Regions from separate parts of the Kitasatospora sp. NPDC051702 genome, predicted to be linked through region 1. Evidence: riboswitches for the same ligand, from Rfam matches in the RefSeq annotation. Region 1 holds a riboswitch; each other region holds the start of a gene.
The links. Region 1 has a riboswitch for thiamine pyrophosphate ahead of AB0N04_RS08270 (cytosine permease). Riboswitches for the same ligand answer to the same signal wherever they lie in the genome.
Positions count from the first base shown of each region.

Region 2: another riboswitch for thiamine pyrophosphate. It lies ahead of thiC (phosphomethylpyrimidine synthase ThiC); the one in region 1 lies ahead of AB0N04_RS08270 (cytosine permease).
Region 3: another riboswitch for thiamine pyrophosphate. It lies ahead of thiO (glycine oxidase ThiO); the one in region 1 lies ahead of AB0N04_RS08270 (cytosine permease).

Region 1 is NZ_JBFAZB010000006.1:155,663-160,117, forward strand. Features, by position in the region: gene AB0N04_RS08265 (trypsin-like peptidase domain-containing protein) at 1-1,341, opposite strand, end outside; TPP riboswitch at 1,562-1,710, shown strand; gene AB0N04_RS08270 (cytosine permease) at 1,703-3,181, shown strand; gene AB0N04_RS08275 (glycerophosphodiester phosphodiesterase family protein) at 3,355-4,179, shown strand.
Region 2 is NZ_JBFAZB010000034.1:49,260-53,714, forward strand. Features, by position in the region: gene tenA (thiaminase II) at 21-689, shown strand; gene AB0N04_RS25610 (DUF5326 family protein) at 940-1,140, shown strand; TPP riboswitch at 1,314-1,449, shown strand; gene thiC (phosphomethylpyrimidine synthase ThiC) at 1,445-3,277, shown strand; gene AB0N04_RS25620 (hypothetical protein) at 3,390-3,824, opposite strand; gene AB0N04_RS25625 (ice-binding family protein) at 4,239-4,455, shown strand, end outside.
Region 3 is NZ_JBFAZB010000003.1:196,351-200,805, forward strand. Features, by position in the region: gene pknB (Stk1 family PASTA domain-containing Ser/Thr kinase) at 1-358, opposite strand, end outside; gene AB0N04_RS04405 (thiazole synthase) at 479-1,276, opposite strand; gene thiS (sulfur carrier protein ThiS) at 1,279-1,488, opposite strand; gene thiO (glycine oxidase ThiO) at 1,485-2,666, opposite strand; TPP riboswitch at 2,661-2,773, opposite strand; gene AB0N04_RS04420 (FAD-dependent oxidoreductase) at 2,921-4,129, shown strand; gene AB0N04_RS04425 (Rv2175c family DNA-binding protein) at 4,177-4,455, shown strand, end outside.

The DNA of each region.
Region 1 (4,455 bases):
GATGATGCCGCTGGTGACGGTGGACTCCAGGCCGTACGGCGCACCGATCGCGATGGTGGAGTCGCCGACGTTGACCTTGTCGGAGTCGGCCAGCGGGAGCGGCGCCAGCTTGCTCTTCGGCGGGTTGTCGATCTTGACCACGGCGACGTCGTAGCCCTCGGCGTGGCCCAGCACCGAGGCGTTGTAGGACGTGCCGTCGGCGAACTTGACGGTGAGCTTGCCGCCGTTGAGGGTCGGCGCGACCACGTGGTTGTTGGTGAGGATGTGGCCCTCGGTGTCGAAGACGAAGCCGGTGCCGGTGCCGGACTCGCCGTTGCCCTGCGCCTTGATGGTGACGACGCTGGGCAGCGCCTTCTGCGCGATGCCGGCGATCGAGCCGGGGGAGGGCTCGTTCTTCTGGGTGTTGCTGGCCTGGACGGTGGTGCTGCGGTGGTCGTCCGCGGAGCTGCTGCCGTTGTTGTGGTCGGTGACCGCCACGCCCAGCGCACCGCCCGCCACGCCGGCGACCAGTGCGACGGCGGCGATCAGGGCGACCAGTCCGCCGCGCTTCCTGCGCGGGCGGTGCGGGCCGCCGGGGCCGCCGGGGTAGTCGGCCGGGTAGCCGAGCGGACCGCCCGGGCCGCCCGGGTAGCCGGCACCGCCGGTGGCGTCGTGGGAGGCGCCCCAGCCGCCGAGCGGCTGGCCGGCGCCGAACGGGTGGTGGCCGGGCGCGGGGTGCGCGGCGGGCACGCCGGGGGCGGGCGGCGGGCCGTACGGGTCGTGCGCGCCGGCGGCCGGGACGCCGTGGGTCGGCGTGGCGTACGGGTTGCCCAGCGGCGGGGCCTGGCCCTCGGCCACCGGCGCGAGCGGCGCCGCGGGGGCTGCCGGGGCCTGCGGCGCGGGCGGCAGCACCGGCGGCGGGGCGTCGAGGTAGCCGGTGGCGGGGTCGACGCCGGCGGACGGCGCCTCGACGGGGGCCACGGGGGCGGCCGGGGCCGCCTCCGGCGCGGGGACCTTGGTGAAGGCGACGGTGGGACGGTGCCCGCCCTCGGCCGGGACGCCCTCCGCGGCCGCGGCGGCGTCGGCCGCGGCCGGCTCGGGGGCGGGGGCGGCCTCGGGCTCGGGGACCCGGCCGAACGCCATGGTCGCCCGGTGCCCGCCCTCGGCCGGGGCGGCCGGGGAGTCGGCCGGGGCCGGCTCGGAGGCGGGGGCGGCGTCGGGCTCGGGGACCCGGCTGAACGCCATGGTCGGCTTGTGCCCGCCCGAGGCGGCGGGGTCGGAAGCGGGACCGCCCGCCCCCTGGGCGCCCGAGGGCTGCTCCCCCTGCGGCCCGGTGGGCCCAACCTCTCGCTCGGTGCTCACGGACGACCTCCATAGCTGACAGAACCAAGGACCATAGTTTTTCGCACAGTCGATTCGATTGCCGTAAGGACCCCTCTGAAGAACTCATAAGAATCCTTAGCCGGCGCAGACGGCCGACCCGGCGACGGAGGCTCCCCCACCTCCGCCGGGCGTCCCGCGATGCGGACGGCAGGGCCCCTGGCCTTGGCGTCCACCCCGGTGCCGGTTAGCCTGTCGCTCCAAACTGACACGCGGGAGCTTGGACCTTCCAGGCTGAGAGTGCGCTGGTCGACCGTACCGCCACGGCATCGTGGACGGACCGTCGAGGGGGCGCAGACCGCCGGAACCTGTCCGGGTAATGCCGGCGTAGGGAGTATCGGCCATGCCGCCTGCTTCGCCATCCTCTTCTTCGGGCGCGCCCGAGTCCAAGGGTTTCCCCGGGGCGACCGGGGACCTCCCCGGATCGTCCACGACCGTTCACGGCGACGCCGCCGGCGGCCCGGCCGGTTCCGGCACGGCGACCGCCGTCCTGGACCGCCCGGAGCGCGTCGAGGCGCCACTGGTGCTGGACACCGAGCCGCCGCGCACGCTGCGCTTCCGCGACCACTTCGCGCTCTGGATGAACCTGGGCGTCAGCCTGATCGGCTTCTCCACCGCCGCCACCGTGCTCGGCGCCAAGGGCGGCGAGCTCTCGCTGGCCGCGGCGGTGACGGCGATCGTGGCCGGCACCGTGGTCGGCACCGCGATGCTCGGCGTGGCCGCCCTGATCGGGGCCCGGACCGGCGCCCCGGCGATGGCGAACCTGCGCGGGCTGTTCGGCACCCGGCTGTCGTACGTCCCGACGGTGCTGAACATCGTCCAGTGCGTCGGCTGGGGCGTCTTCGAGCTGCTGACGATCGCGGCGGGCGCCCAGACCGTCGCCCACACCGACGGCTACCGCTGGCTGTTCGTGCTGCTGGCCGGCGCGCTGACCACCGCGCTGACCATCTGGCCGCTCGGCTCGATCGCGGTGCTGCGCCGCTTCGTCGCGGGTGCCGTCGCCGTCGCGATGGTGTACTTCACCGTCCAGCTGGGCCGTCAGGGGGTGCCCGACCCGGGCGCCGGCAACTGGCACGGCTTCCTGGGCGCCACCGACATGATGATCGCGGTGTCGATCTCCTTCGTGCCGCTGGCCGCCGACTACACCCGGCACTCGCGCACCCCGCGCTCGGCGTTCTGGGGCAGCTTCTCCGGCTACACCGTCGCCCAGGTCTGGTGCTACGTGCTCGGCCTGATGGCGCTGCTGCAGTCCGACGGCGACCCGAACCGGATCTTCGACTCCTTCCTCGGCGTCTGGGCCGGCTGGCTGTTCCTGCTGGTGCTGGTGCTGCGCGAGACGGACCAGTCCTTCGCCAACGTGTACTCGACGGCGATGTCCGTGCAGAACCTGCTGCCGAAGGTGGACCGCCGGGTGCTGACCGGCGGGATCGGCCTGCTGATCACCGTCCTGGCGCTGCAGATCGACCGGTTCACCGACACCTACACCAACTTCCTCGGCCTGATCGGATCCGTCTTCGTGCCGCTGCTGGCGGTGCTCGCGGTGGACTACTTCCTCGGCGCCGGCCGGCACGGCTGGAACCTCTCCGCCGACGCCCCCTCCCGCTGGCTGATGCTGCTGCCGTGGGTGCTGGGCTTCGCGGTCTACCAGTTCATCGCGCCGACCCCGGTGGCCGGCTGGTGGACGGACTTCTGGACCTCCGCCCAGGAGTCGCTGCACTTCACCCCGCAGGAGTGGACCTCCGCCTCGCTGTTCGCCTTCCTGGTGCCCGCCCTGCTCACCTGGGCGCTCACCCCGCTGACCCGCCGGAACACGGCGGGCTGAGCCTGAGCGCGGCGGGCCGGGCAGGCCGCGCTGCCGGGGGCGTCCGGAGCCTGACGGGCCGGGCCGCCGGGGCCCGGAACCGCCCCCGCCGACGGCCCCGCCCACCGAAGACGGCCCCACGGGTTGGGGCCGTCTTCGTCTCCGCGTCACTTCGGCCGCCTATCGTTGGCCCTGTGACCAGCCCAGACCTGTCCTCGACGGCGGCGCACACCGCGCCGCCCGTCCAGGTGATCGCCCACCGCGGTTCCTCCCACGCCCTGCCCGAACACACCCTCGCGGCGTACCGGCGCGCGCTCGACGAGGGCGCCGACGCCCTCGAGTGCGACGTCCGGCTGACCGCCGACGGCGAGCTGGTCTGCGTGCACGACCGCCGGATCGGCCGGGTCTCCGACGGCCGGGGCACCGTCTCGGCGATGACCCTGGCCGAGCTGGAGGCGTACGACTTCGGCGCCTGGAAGACCGGCCGCCCCAGCACCGACCCCGAACTGCGCGGCGTGCTGCGGCTGGAGCGGCTGCTGGAGCTGGCGGTGGACTGCGGCCGCCCGGTGGACCTGGCGATCGAGACCAAGCACCCGGTGCGCTACCGCGGCCGGGTGGAGGCCGAACTGCTGCGGATGCTGGAGCGCTTCAAGATCGGCGCGGAGCGCGAGGGGGACCGCCCGGTCGCCCGGATCATGAGCTTCTCCTCGGTGGCCCTCGACCGGGTGGCCGCCGGGGCACCGGACTACCGCCGGGTCTTCCTCTTCGAGCGGACCCTGCCGCTGCTCGGCCGGCTGCGCCCGGGCTCCCCGCTGCCGGGCGGGGCGCGGATCGCCGGCCCGGGCATCGACCTGGTCCGGGCCCGCCCGCAGCTGGTGACGCGGCTGCGCGAGCTGGGGCACCAGGTCCACGTCTGGACGGTCGACGAGCCGGCCGACGTGGAGCTCTGCCTGGAGCTCGGGGTGTCCGCGATCATCACCAACCGGCCCGCCGAGGTGCTGGCGCAGCTCGGGCGGTGATCCTCCTCCGGAGCGGCACCGGGCGGCACTGAGCGGGACGGGACGACGGAGCGGCACCGGACGACGGGACGGGGCCGGACGACGGGACGGGACAGGGCCGGACGAGGGCGGGACGGGGCCGGACGAGGGCGGGACGGGGCCGAACGGACTGATCGAACCTGATCGGTCTGGTCGGCACTCAAACCTTCCGGGCACGGTATTGCCGGAATTCATGCCGTCGCACGACGGAGGGTGAGCGGTGAATGACCTCCGGTCGACCCTCGGTCGCGACGCTCG
Region 2 (4,455 bases), on a different contig from region 1:
GCACGCCTTAGGGTCGGGGCATGAGCATGAGCCTGACGGAAGAACTCTGGGCGGCCATCGAGCCGGTGTACGCCGAGATCCTCGCCCACCCCTTCATCGGCGGCCTCACCGACGGCACCCTGCCGCGCGCCGCCTTCCGCCACTTCGTCGTCCAGGACTCGCACTACCTGCGCGACTACGCCCGGGCGCTCGCGGTCTGCGCCGCCAAGGCGCCCGGCGAGGCGGACGTGCGGGCCTTCGCCGACGACGCGGTCGGCGCGCTGGCCGCGGAGCAGGGCATGCACGCCGAGTTCATGACGGCCTTCGGCGACAGCGCCGAACAGGCCGCCGCCGAGCCGGTGCTGCCCACCACCCGGGCCTACACCAGCTACCTGCTGGCCACCGTCTACGGCGGCTCCTTCGCCGAGGCGGTCGGCGCGGTGCTGCCCTGCTACTGGATCTACGCCCGGGTCGGGGAGGCGCTGCTCGCCCAGGGCTCGCCCGATCCGCTGTACGCCAAGTGGATCGCCACGTACGGCGACGAGGCCTTCCAGTCCGTGGTGCGCCGGGTGCTGGCGCTCACCGACCGGCTCGGCGAGGAGGTGTCCCCGGCCGAACGGCGCCGCGTGGTCGAGCACTTCGTCACCACCTCGCGGTACGAGTGGATGTTCTGGGACGCGGCCTGGCGCGGGGAGCGCTGGCCGGTCTGACGGCCGGCCGGACCGCGGCCCGGGCCTTCCGGGGCCGCTCCCGGGGGGCTCCTCCGGGGGCCTGTCCGGGAGTCCTCCCCGGGCCCTGACCAGGGTTTCCCCGGTCTCCGGGTCGGGGTGATCTCCGGGTTCTCTCCGGGCTGCGGGCCCTCGTTCCGGCACCCCGGCCCCCGTACGATCGAAGTACCGAAAGCAAGCGGGAGACGGCACCGGACAGGCAGCCGACCCCACGGGGAGAGAAGGAACGGACATGGCTGAGCTCTGGAAGTCGCTGCCCTCCTGGGTGCGCAACATCGTCATCCCGGTGCTGGTCCTGGTGCTGCTCTGGAACGTCGTGGGATTCGTCTTCGGCGTCGTGGGCGCCCTGCTGGCGATCGTGATCAAGGTGCTGGTGGTGGTCGGCATCGCCGCCGCCGTGGTGGTCCTGGTCAAGAAGGCCGCCAAGGGCTGAGACCGGCACCCCCGAGGCCCGGTACCCCGCGCGGGGTACCGGGCCTCCGGCGTTCCCGGCCGCCGCGCGCCCGGGGGCCCGGTCCGCCGGTCCCGCCCCGCCGTCCGTGGACCCCCTCTGGACCTGCGGCGATCGGCTCGCTACGGTGTTGGGCGTCATGTGCAGGCAACACCGCCTGTGGACGCGGGAGCTCGGAGCACCGGGCTGAGAGGACGCTGACCGGACCGTCGACGGACGGACCGACGGCTGCGTCGACCGCAGGAACCTGGACCGGGTAATGCCGGCGTAGGGAGTATGAGGTCAGATGACCACGTTCGACGCACAGCCGAAGTCTGCCCGCAGCACCGACGCCGACGGCTCCGCCGTCACCAGCGCGGGCACCGGCTACCCCACCCCGGCCTGGCGCAAGGCCTACCGCGAGGGGTCCCGGCCCGATCTGCGGGTCCCGTACCGCGAGGTGCAGCTCACCAACGGCCGGACCGTCCCGCTGTACGACACCTCCGGCCCGTACACCGACGCCGCCTACGAGCCCGACGTGCGGCGCGGCCTGCCCGCCCTGCGCGACTCCTGGATCCGCCAGCGCGGCGACGTCGAGGAGTACGACGGCCGGGAGGCGCGCCCCGAGGACGACGGCATCAAGCACACCTCGCCGCGCGGCGGGAACCTGCGCAACCTCGACGCCGTCTTCCCCGGCCGCCCGCGCCGTCCGCTGCGCGGCCGCGGAGGTGCCGCCGTCACCCAACTCGCCTATGCCAAGCGGGGGGTGATCACCCCGGAGATGGAGTTCGTGGCACTGCGCGAGGGGCTGGCGCCCGAGTACGTGCGCGACGAGGTGGCCCGCGGCCGGGCCGTCATCCCGGTGAACGTGAACCACCCCGAGGTGGAGCCGGCGATCATCGGCACCAACTTCCTGGTGAAGATCAACGCCAACATCGGCAACTCCGCCGTCACCTCCTCGATCGAGGAGGAGGTGGAGAAGATGACCTGGGCCACCCGCTGGGGCGCCGACACCGTCATGGACCTCTCCACCGGCCGCAACATCCACACCACCCGCGAGTGGATCCTGCGCAACTCCCCCGTGCCGATCGGCACGGTGCCGCTCTACCAGGCCCTGGAGAAGGTCGACGGCAGGGCCGAGGAGCTCAGCTGGGAGGTGTACCGGGACACCGTCATCGAGCAGTGCGAGCAGGGCGTCGACTACATGACCGTCCACGCCGGCGTGCTGCTGCGGTACGTCCCGCTGACCGCCCGCCGCAAGACCGGCATCGTCTCGCGCGGCGGCTCGATCATGGCCGCCTGGTGCCTGGCGCACCACCAGGAGAACTTCCTCTACACGAACTTCGAGGAGCTCTGCGACATCCTGGCGGCCTACGACGTCACCTTCTCGCTGGGCGACGGCCTGCGCCCGGGCTCCATCGCCGACGCCAACGACGAGGCGCAGTTCGCCGAGCTGCAGACCCTCGGCGAGCTCGGCCGGATCGCCCGCGAGCGCGACGTCCAGGTGATGATCGAGGGCCCCGGCCACGTCCCGATGAACAAGATCCGGGAGAACATGGATCTCCAGAAGGAGATCTGCGACGAGGCGCCGTTCTACACGCTCGGCCCGCTCACCACCGACGTCGCCCCCGGCTACGACCACATCACCTCGGGCATCGGCGCCGCGATGATCGCCTGGTGGGGCACCGCGATGCTCTGCTACGTCACGCCCAAGGAGCACCTGGGCCTGCCCAACCGCGACGACGTCAAGACCGGCGTGATCACCTACAAGATCGCCGCCCACGCCGCCGACCTCGCCAAGGGCCACCCCGGTGCCCAGGCCTGGGACGACGCGCTCTCGGACGCCCGCTTCGAGTTCCGCTGGGAGGACCAGTTCAACCTGGCCCTCGACCCGGAGACGGCCCGCGAGTTCCACGACGAGACCCTTCCCGCCGAGCCGGCCAAGACCGCGCACTTCTGCTCCATGTGCGGCCCGAAGTTCTGCTCGATGAAGATCTCCCAGAAGATCCGCGACGAGCACGGCGACGGCTCCACCGCCGTCGCCAGCGGGTTCGACGCCGAGGCGCTGGCCGGCATGCAGGCCAAGTCCGAGGAGTTCGCGGCCCAGGGCAACCGGGTCTACCTCCCGCTGGCGGACTGACTGACGGTGGGTGTCGGGGCGCTGCGCCGGGGTCCCTGAAGGGGCCGTCCGGTGCCGCGCCCGCGAACGTCCGGGCCTGCAGGGGGAATCCCGTGGATCGCCCGAGTGTGCGTCAGAGCCCGAGGATCTCGCGGATGAGCCCGAGTTTGCGCTCCGGGGAGAGGTTCTGGGGGCGGCCGGCGAGCAGGTCGTTCAGGACCGTGGGGACGTCGGAGCCGTCGGGGGCCTGGACGGCGTCGATGACCTGACAGCGGAGGCCGCCGTCCCGGACGAACACCCACACCTCGTGGTCCTTCCGCGGCTCGCCGTTCTCCGTCGGGGAGAGCCGCCAGGCCGGGAACCAGCCGAGCCCCTCTTCGGCGAGGCGGTCGGCGAGTTCTTCCAGGACGTACTTGCCGAGTCTTCGGTAGCCGACTTCCGCGCGCAGTTCACCGAGGGTGACCCTGAGCAGGCCGCCTGCGGCGCGGCAGCGCTCGGCCACCGTGCCGGCGCCCCCGGCGGCCGCAGTGGGGGGAGCCTCTTCCTGCAGATTCGTTAGGTCGTTCATGATCGGGCCAACGATTGGGATCACGGGGCGATACGTGATTCACCGGCCTGGGCGCGGCCAAGAGGAAAAAACGGTACTGCTATGGCGCTGGCGGCGCCCTGGACAGCCGACGGCGTCCAGTGGGGGCAGCTCATCATTTAGTACGTAGACGAACGGAGCTGTGGAATGGGGGTCATTCCCCGATCGGCTCTGGTGCGTCACTCCGTTGCATCTTTATGACTCTCTTCTTTCCATGTTGTTGTTGCACGGTGTAGTGAGTCGGTGACTATTCATCACCTGCCGTGGTCGGCCCTCGCCCTCGAAAGCCCTCCGACATGAGCGCGTGGACGTGAGGCCCGGCCGGAAGCACCAGCGGCGCTCCGCATGCCCTCTTCGGGTGACGGGGTTCAACGGCGACAAGAAAGGTGCTGTCCTATGGCAGTCGATGCCATGTTGTCCGCTCCACCGGGACGAGGGCGCAGACGCGCTCGACTCGCGGGGGCGTCCGTCCTGCTGTCCGGACTGACGTTGCTCGCGACGGCCGGCCTGTTCCCCAACCCCGCGCACGCCGCAACGGCACCAGTGGGGCTGGGGACTGACACCAGCTACGCGGTCCTGGCGGGCTCGACCGTCACCAACACCGGCCCCAGTG
Region 3 (4,455 bases), on a different contig from region 1:
GCACGTCCAGCGCGGCCCGGACGGACAGCGCGCCGCGGTCGCGCAGCAGGTCGCGCAGCGTGCGGCCGGGCACGTACTCCATCGCGAGGAAGACGTTCCCGCCGTCCGCGCCCTGGTCGAAGACGTTGACCACGTTGGGGTGGGTGAGCCGGGCGACGGCCTTGGCCTCGCGGATGAACCGGGCGGTGAAGCCGTCGTCACCGGCCAGCGAGGGGTGCATCACCTTGAGGGCGACGACCCGGTCCAGCCGGGTGTCGGTGCCCTTGTAGACGGTGGACATCCCGCCGGTCGCGATGCGCTGCTCGACCCGGTACCGGCCGTCCAGCAGGGTACCGATCAGCGGGTCGTGCAGTGCCATGTCCACCCGGGGGAGTCTAGTGCCGCGGGCGCGCACCGGACCCTGGGGACACCGCCCCCGGGCCCGGCTGTGCCCGGCTTGTGACACGGGACGCCCCCGGGCGCCGCGGGTGTTCCGGCGTCAGAAGGCGGGGCGCTCGCGGGTGTCCAGGTCCGCCCGGCCGGCCATCGCCGAGGAGGCCTCGGCGTGGAAGCGGCGCGGGATGCGGCCGGCCCGGAACGCGAGCCGGCCGGCCTCGGCGGCGTGCCGCATCGCCTCGGCCATCAGCACCGGGTCCTGCGCCCTGGTCACCGCGGAGGCGAGCATCACGGCCGCGCAGCCCAGCTCCATCGCCAGCGCGACGTCGGAGGCGGTTCCGGCGCCCGCGTCCAGGATCACCGGGACGTTCGCGCCCTCCACGATCAGCTGGAAGTTGTGCGGGTTGCGGATGCCCAGGCCGGAGCCGATCGGCGAGCCGAGCGGCATGATCGCCGCGCAGCCGACGTCCTCCAGCTTGCGGGCCAGCACCGGGTCGTCGTTGGTGTACGGGAGCACCGTGAAGCCGTCGTCGACGAGGGTCTCGGCGGCGTCCAGCAGCTCGATCGGGTCCGGCAGGAGGGTCCGCTCGTCGGCGATCACCTCCAGCTTCACCCAGTCGGTGCCGAGCGCCTCGCGGGCCAGCCGGGCGGTCAGCACGGCCTCCCCGGCGGTGTAGCAGCCGGCCGTGTTGGGCAGCACGCGGATGCCGTTGCGGGTCAGCACGTCCAGGACGGAGCCCTGGGTGGAGGCGTCCACCCGGCGCATCGCCACGGTGGTGAGCTCGGTGCCGGAGGTCAGCAGCGCGCGCTCCAGGACCTCCAGGCTCGGGGCGCCACCGGTGCCCATGATCAGCCGGGAGCCGAAGGTCGCCCCGGCGATGGTCAGCAGGTCGTCGGCCATGGTCAGCCTCCCTGGACGGCGGTGAGGATCTCGATCCGGTCGCCCGCGGACAGCGCCGTGTCGGACCACGAACCCCGGGGCACCACGGCCTCGTTGAGCGCGGCGGCGACGCCGGAGTGGGCCGTGCTGAGGGTGGCCACCACCTCGGCGAGGGTGGTCGTGGCGGGCACCCGGCGGGGCTCGCCGTTGACGGTCAGTGCGATCTCGGTCATGCGGAGGCCTTCGTGGTGGAGCGGTCGGGGGAGAACCGGGTGGGGGTGAACGGCTGTGCCAGCTCGGGGAGTTCGCCGGTCGCCAGGTACTCGGCGAGCAGGTCGGCGGTCACCGGGGCGAGCAGCACCCCGTTGCGGTAGTGGCCGGTGGCGGCGACCAGTCCGGGCAGGGCGGTCGGGCCCAGCAGCGGCGCGTTGTCCGGCGAGCCGGGGCGCAGCCCGGCGGAGGTCTCCAGTAGCGGGAGTTCGGTGATCCCGGGGACCAACTCGTGTGCGTCGCGCAGTAGTTCGTAGACCCCGCCGGCGGTCACCGTGGTGTCGTAGCCCTGTTCCTCGGTGGTCGCGCCGATCACCAGCTCGCCGTCCTCCCGGGGCACCAGGTACAGGTGCTGCCCGCGCACCACGGCGCGGACGTTGCGGGACAGGAACGGCCGGTACGCCCCGGGCACCTGCAGCCGCAGGATCTGCCCCTTCACCGGGCGGACGGGCGGCAGCACCCCGTCCGGCAGGCCGGGCAGCCGGTGGCTGTGCGGGCCGGCCGCGAGCACCACCCGGTCGGCGGTCACCGCCCCGCCGTCGCCGAGCCGCACCCCCACCGCCCGGTCGCCCTCGACCAGCAGCTCGACCGCCGGGGTGCGCCGCACGACCACGCCCGCGGCCTCGCCGGCCAGCAGCAGCGCGGCGAGCAGCCGGCGGCCGTCCACCTGGTGGTCGTCGGCGACGTGCAGGCCGCCGCGCACGCCGGGGGCGAGCATCGGCTCCATGCGGCGGGCCTCCCGGCCGGTCAGCCAGGTCGAGTCCAGGCCGAGCCGCTGGTGGAAGGCGTGCAGTTCGCGCAGTTCCGCCCGGTCGTCGGAGTCCAGCGCCACGGCGAGCGTGCCGCACCGCCGGTAGCCGGTGTCCGCGCCGCCGCTCGCCTCGGTCAGTTCGGCGGCGAAGGCGGCGTACCGCTCGTTCGAGGCCATGCCGAGGCGCAGCAACGGCTCCTCGCCGTACTGCAGCTCGGTGACCGGCGCGAGCATCCCGGCCGCGACCCGGGCCGCCCCGCCGCCGGGGGAGGGGTCGACCACGACCGTCGCCAGTCCGCGCTGCGCCGCCCGCCAGGCGACGGCGAGACCGATCAGGCCCCCGCCGACCACCAGCACGTCGGCGCGGGCGCCCGATGCCAAGCGTGTCAAAGCTGCTCTTCTCCCTTCGCCGGTATGACCCGGATCAGGTTCGGACGGTCGCAGGCCGTGCCAGCCCGCCTCTCAGCCCGGTCCGCCGGGCTCCCGTGATCGTGCCCCCACCATAACGCCGGTGGTCGGCCCGGCCGAAGGCGTGTACGAGGGGTGGACGGAGAGTGCGCAGGTGGGGGTGCCCGCGGCCGGCCGGGCGGGCGTGCGGTCCCCCTGGTGGACGCCTCGACCGGGCGTCGAGGGCGCTGAGTACAGTGACGGGCGTGGCAGAGCTGAGCGGAACGGATCAGGTGGTCGTCGTCGGAGCCGGGCTGGCCGGGGCGCAGTGCGCCCTCAAGCTGCGGCAGGGCGGCTGGCGGGGGCGGATCGTGCTGGTCGGCGAGGAGCGGCACGCGCCGTACGACCGGCCGCCGCTGTCCAAGGAGGTGCTGCTCGGCAAGACCGACGCCACCCCCCTCGACATCGACTACCCGCACCTCGGCATCGAGCTGCTCACCGGCCGCCGCGCCACCGGCCTCACCCCCGGCGTGCTGCACACCGACGGCGGTGAACTCCCCTACGGCGCACTGGTGATCGCCACCGGCGCCACCCCGCGGCGGCTGCCCGGCGCCGAGCGCGCGCACCTGCTGCACACCCTGGACGACGCGCTCGCGCTGCGGGCCCTGCTGCGGCCCGGGCTGCGCCTGGTGCTGGTCGGCGCGGGCTGGATCGGCGCCGAGGTGGCCACCGCGGCCCGCGAGGCCGGCTGCACGGTGACGGTGGTGGAGGCGGGCCCGGCCCCGCTGCCCGGTGCGCTGCCGACCGAGGTCGGTTCGGCGATGGCCGCCTGGTACGCCGAGGCGGGTGTCGAGCTGCGCTGCGGGGTCGGCGTCGCCGCCGTGGAGTCCGGCTCGGTGCTGCTGGCGGACGGCTCGCACCTGGCCGCCGACGAGGTGGTGGTCGGGGTCGGGGCCCGGCCCGCGACCGACTGGCTGGCCGGCTCCGGCGTCGAGCTGGACGGCACCGGCGCGGTGCTGGTCGACGAGCGCCTGCGCACGGGCGCGCCGGGCGTCTTCGCGGCCGGCGACTGCGTCAGCTACCCCTCCGCCCGGGTCGGTGCCCGGCTGGCCGTCCAGCACTGGGACCACGCGCTGCAGTCCGGCGAGGCGGCGGCGGCCGCGGTGCTCGGCGCGGAGGCGCCGCCGTACGACCCGGTGCCGTACTTCTGGTCGGAGCAGTTCGGGCGGATGGTCCAGTACGCCGGGCGGCACGCCGCGGGCGACCGGATGCTGTGGCGCGGCGGCCCCGGGGACGCCTCCTGGGCGGTGCTCTGGCTGCGCGACGGGGTGCCGAGCGCGCTGCTGACCGTCGACCGGCCGCGCGACCTCACCCAGGGCCGGCGGCTGATCGAGCGCGGCACCGCCCTGGACCCGGTCCGCGCGGCGGATCCGGCCGTGCCGCTGAAGGCCGCCGCCGCCCTCTGACCGGCCCCTTGGTGCGCGGGGGCCCGTCGAGGTGGCAGTCTGGTGCCGTGAGTGAGATCGATGCGAAGACTGATGCCCTGGTCCCCGAGTGGCTGTACCTGCCCGACATCTCCGAGCGGTGGGGCGTGCTCGTCACCGAGGTCCGCAACATGGTCAAGAAGGGTGAGCTGATCGCGGTACGCCGCGGACCCAACAAGTCGCTGCAGGTCCCGGCCGCGTTCATCGACGAGGAGGGCCCGGTCAAGCACCTGGTCGGCCTGCTGACGGTGCTGCGCGACAGCGGGTTCAGCGACGAGGAGATCGTCGAGTGGATGTTCACCGAGGAC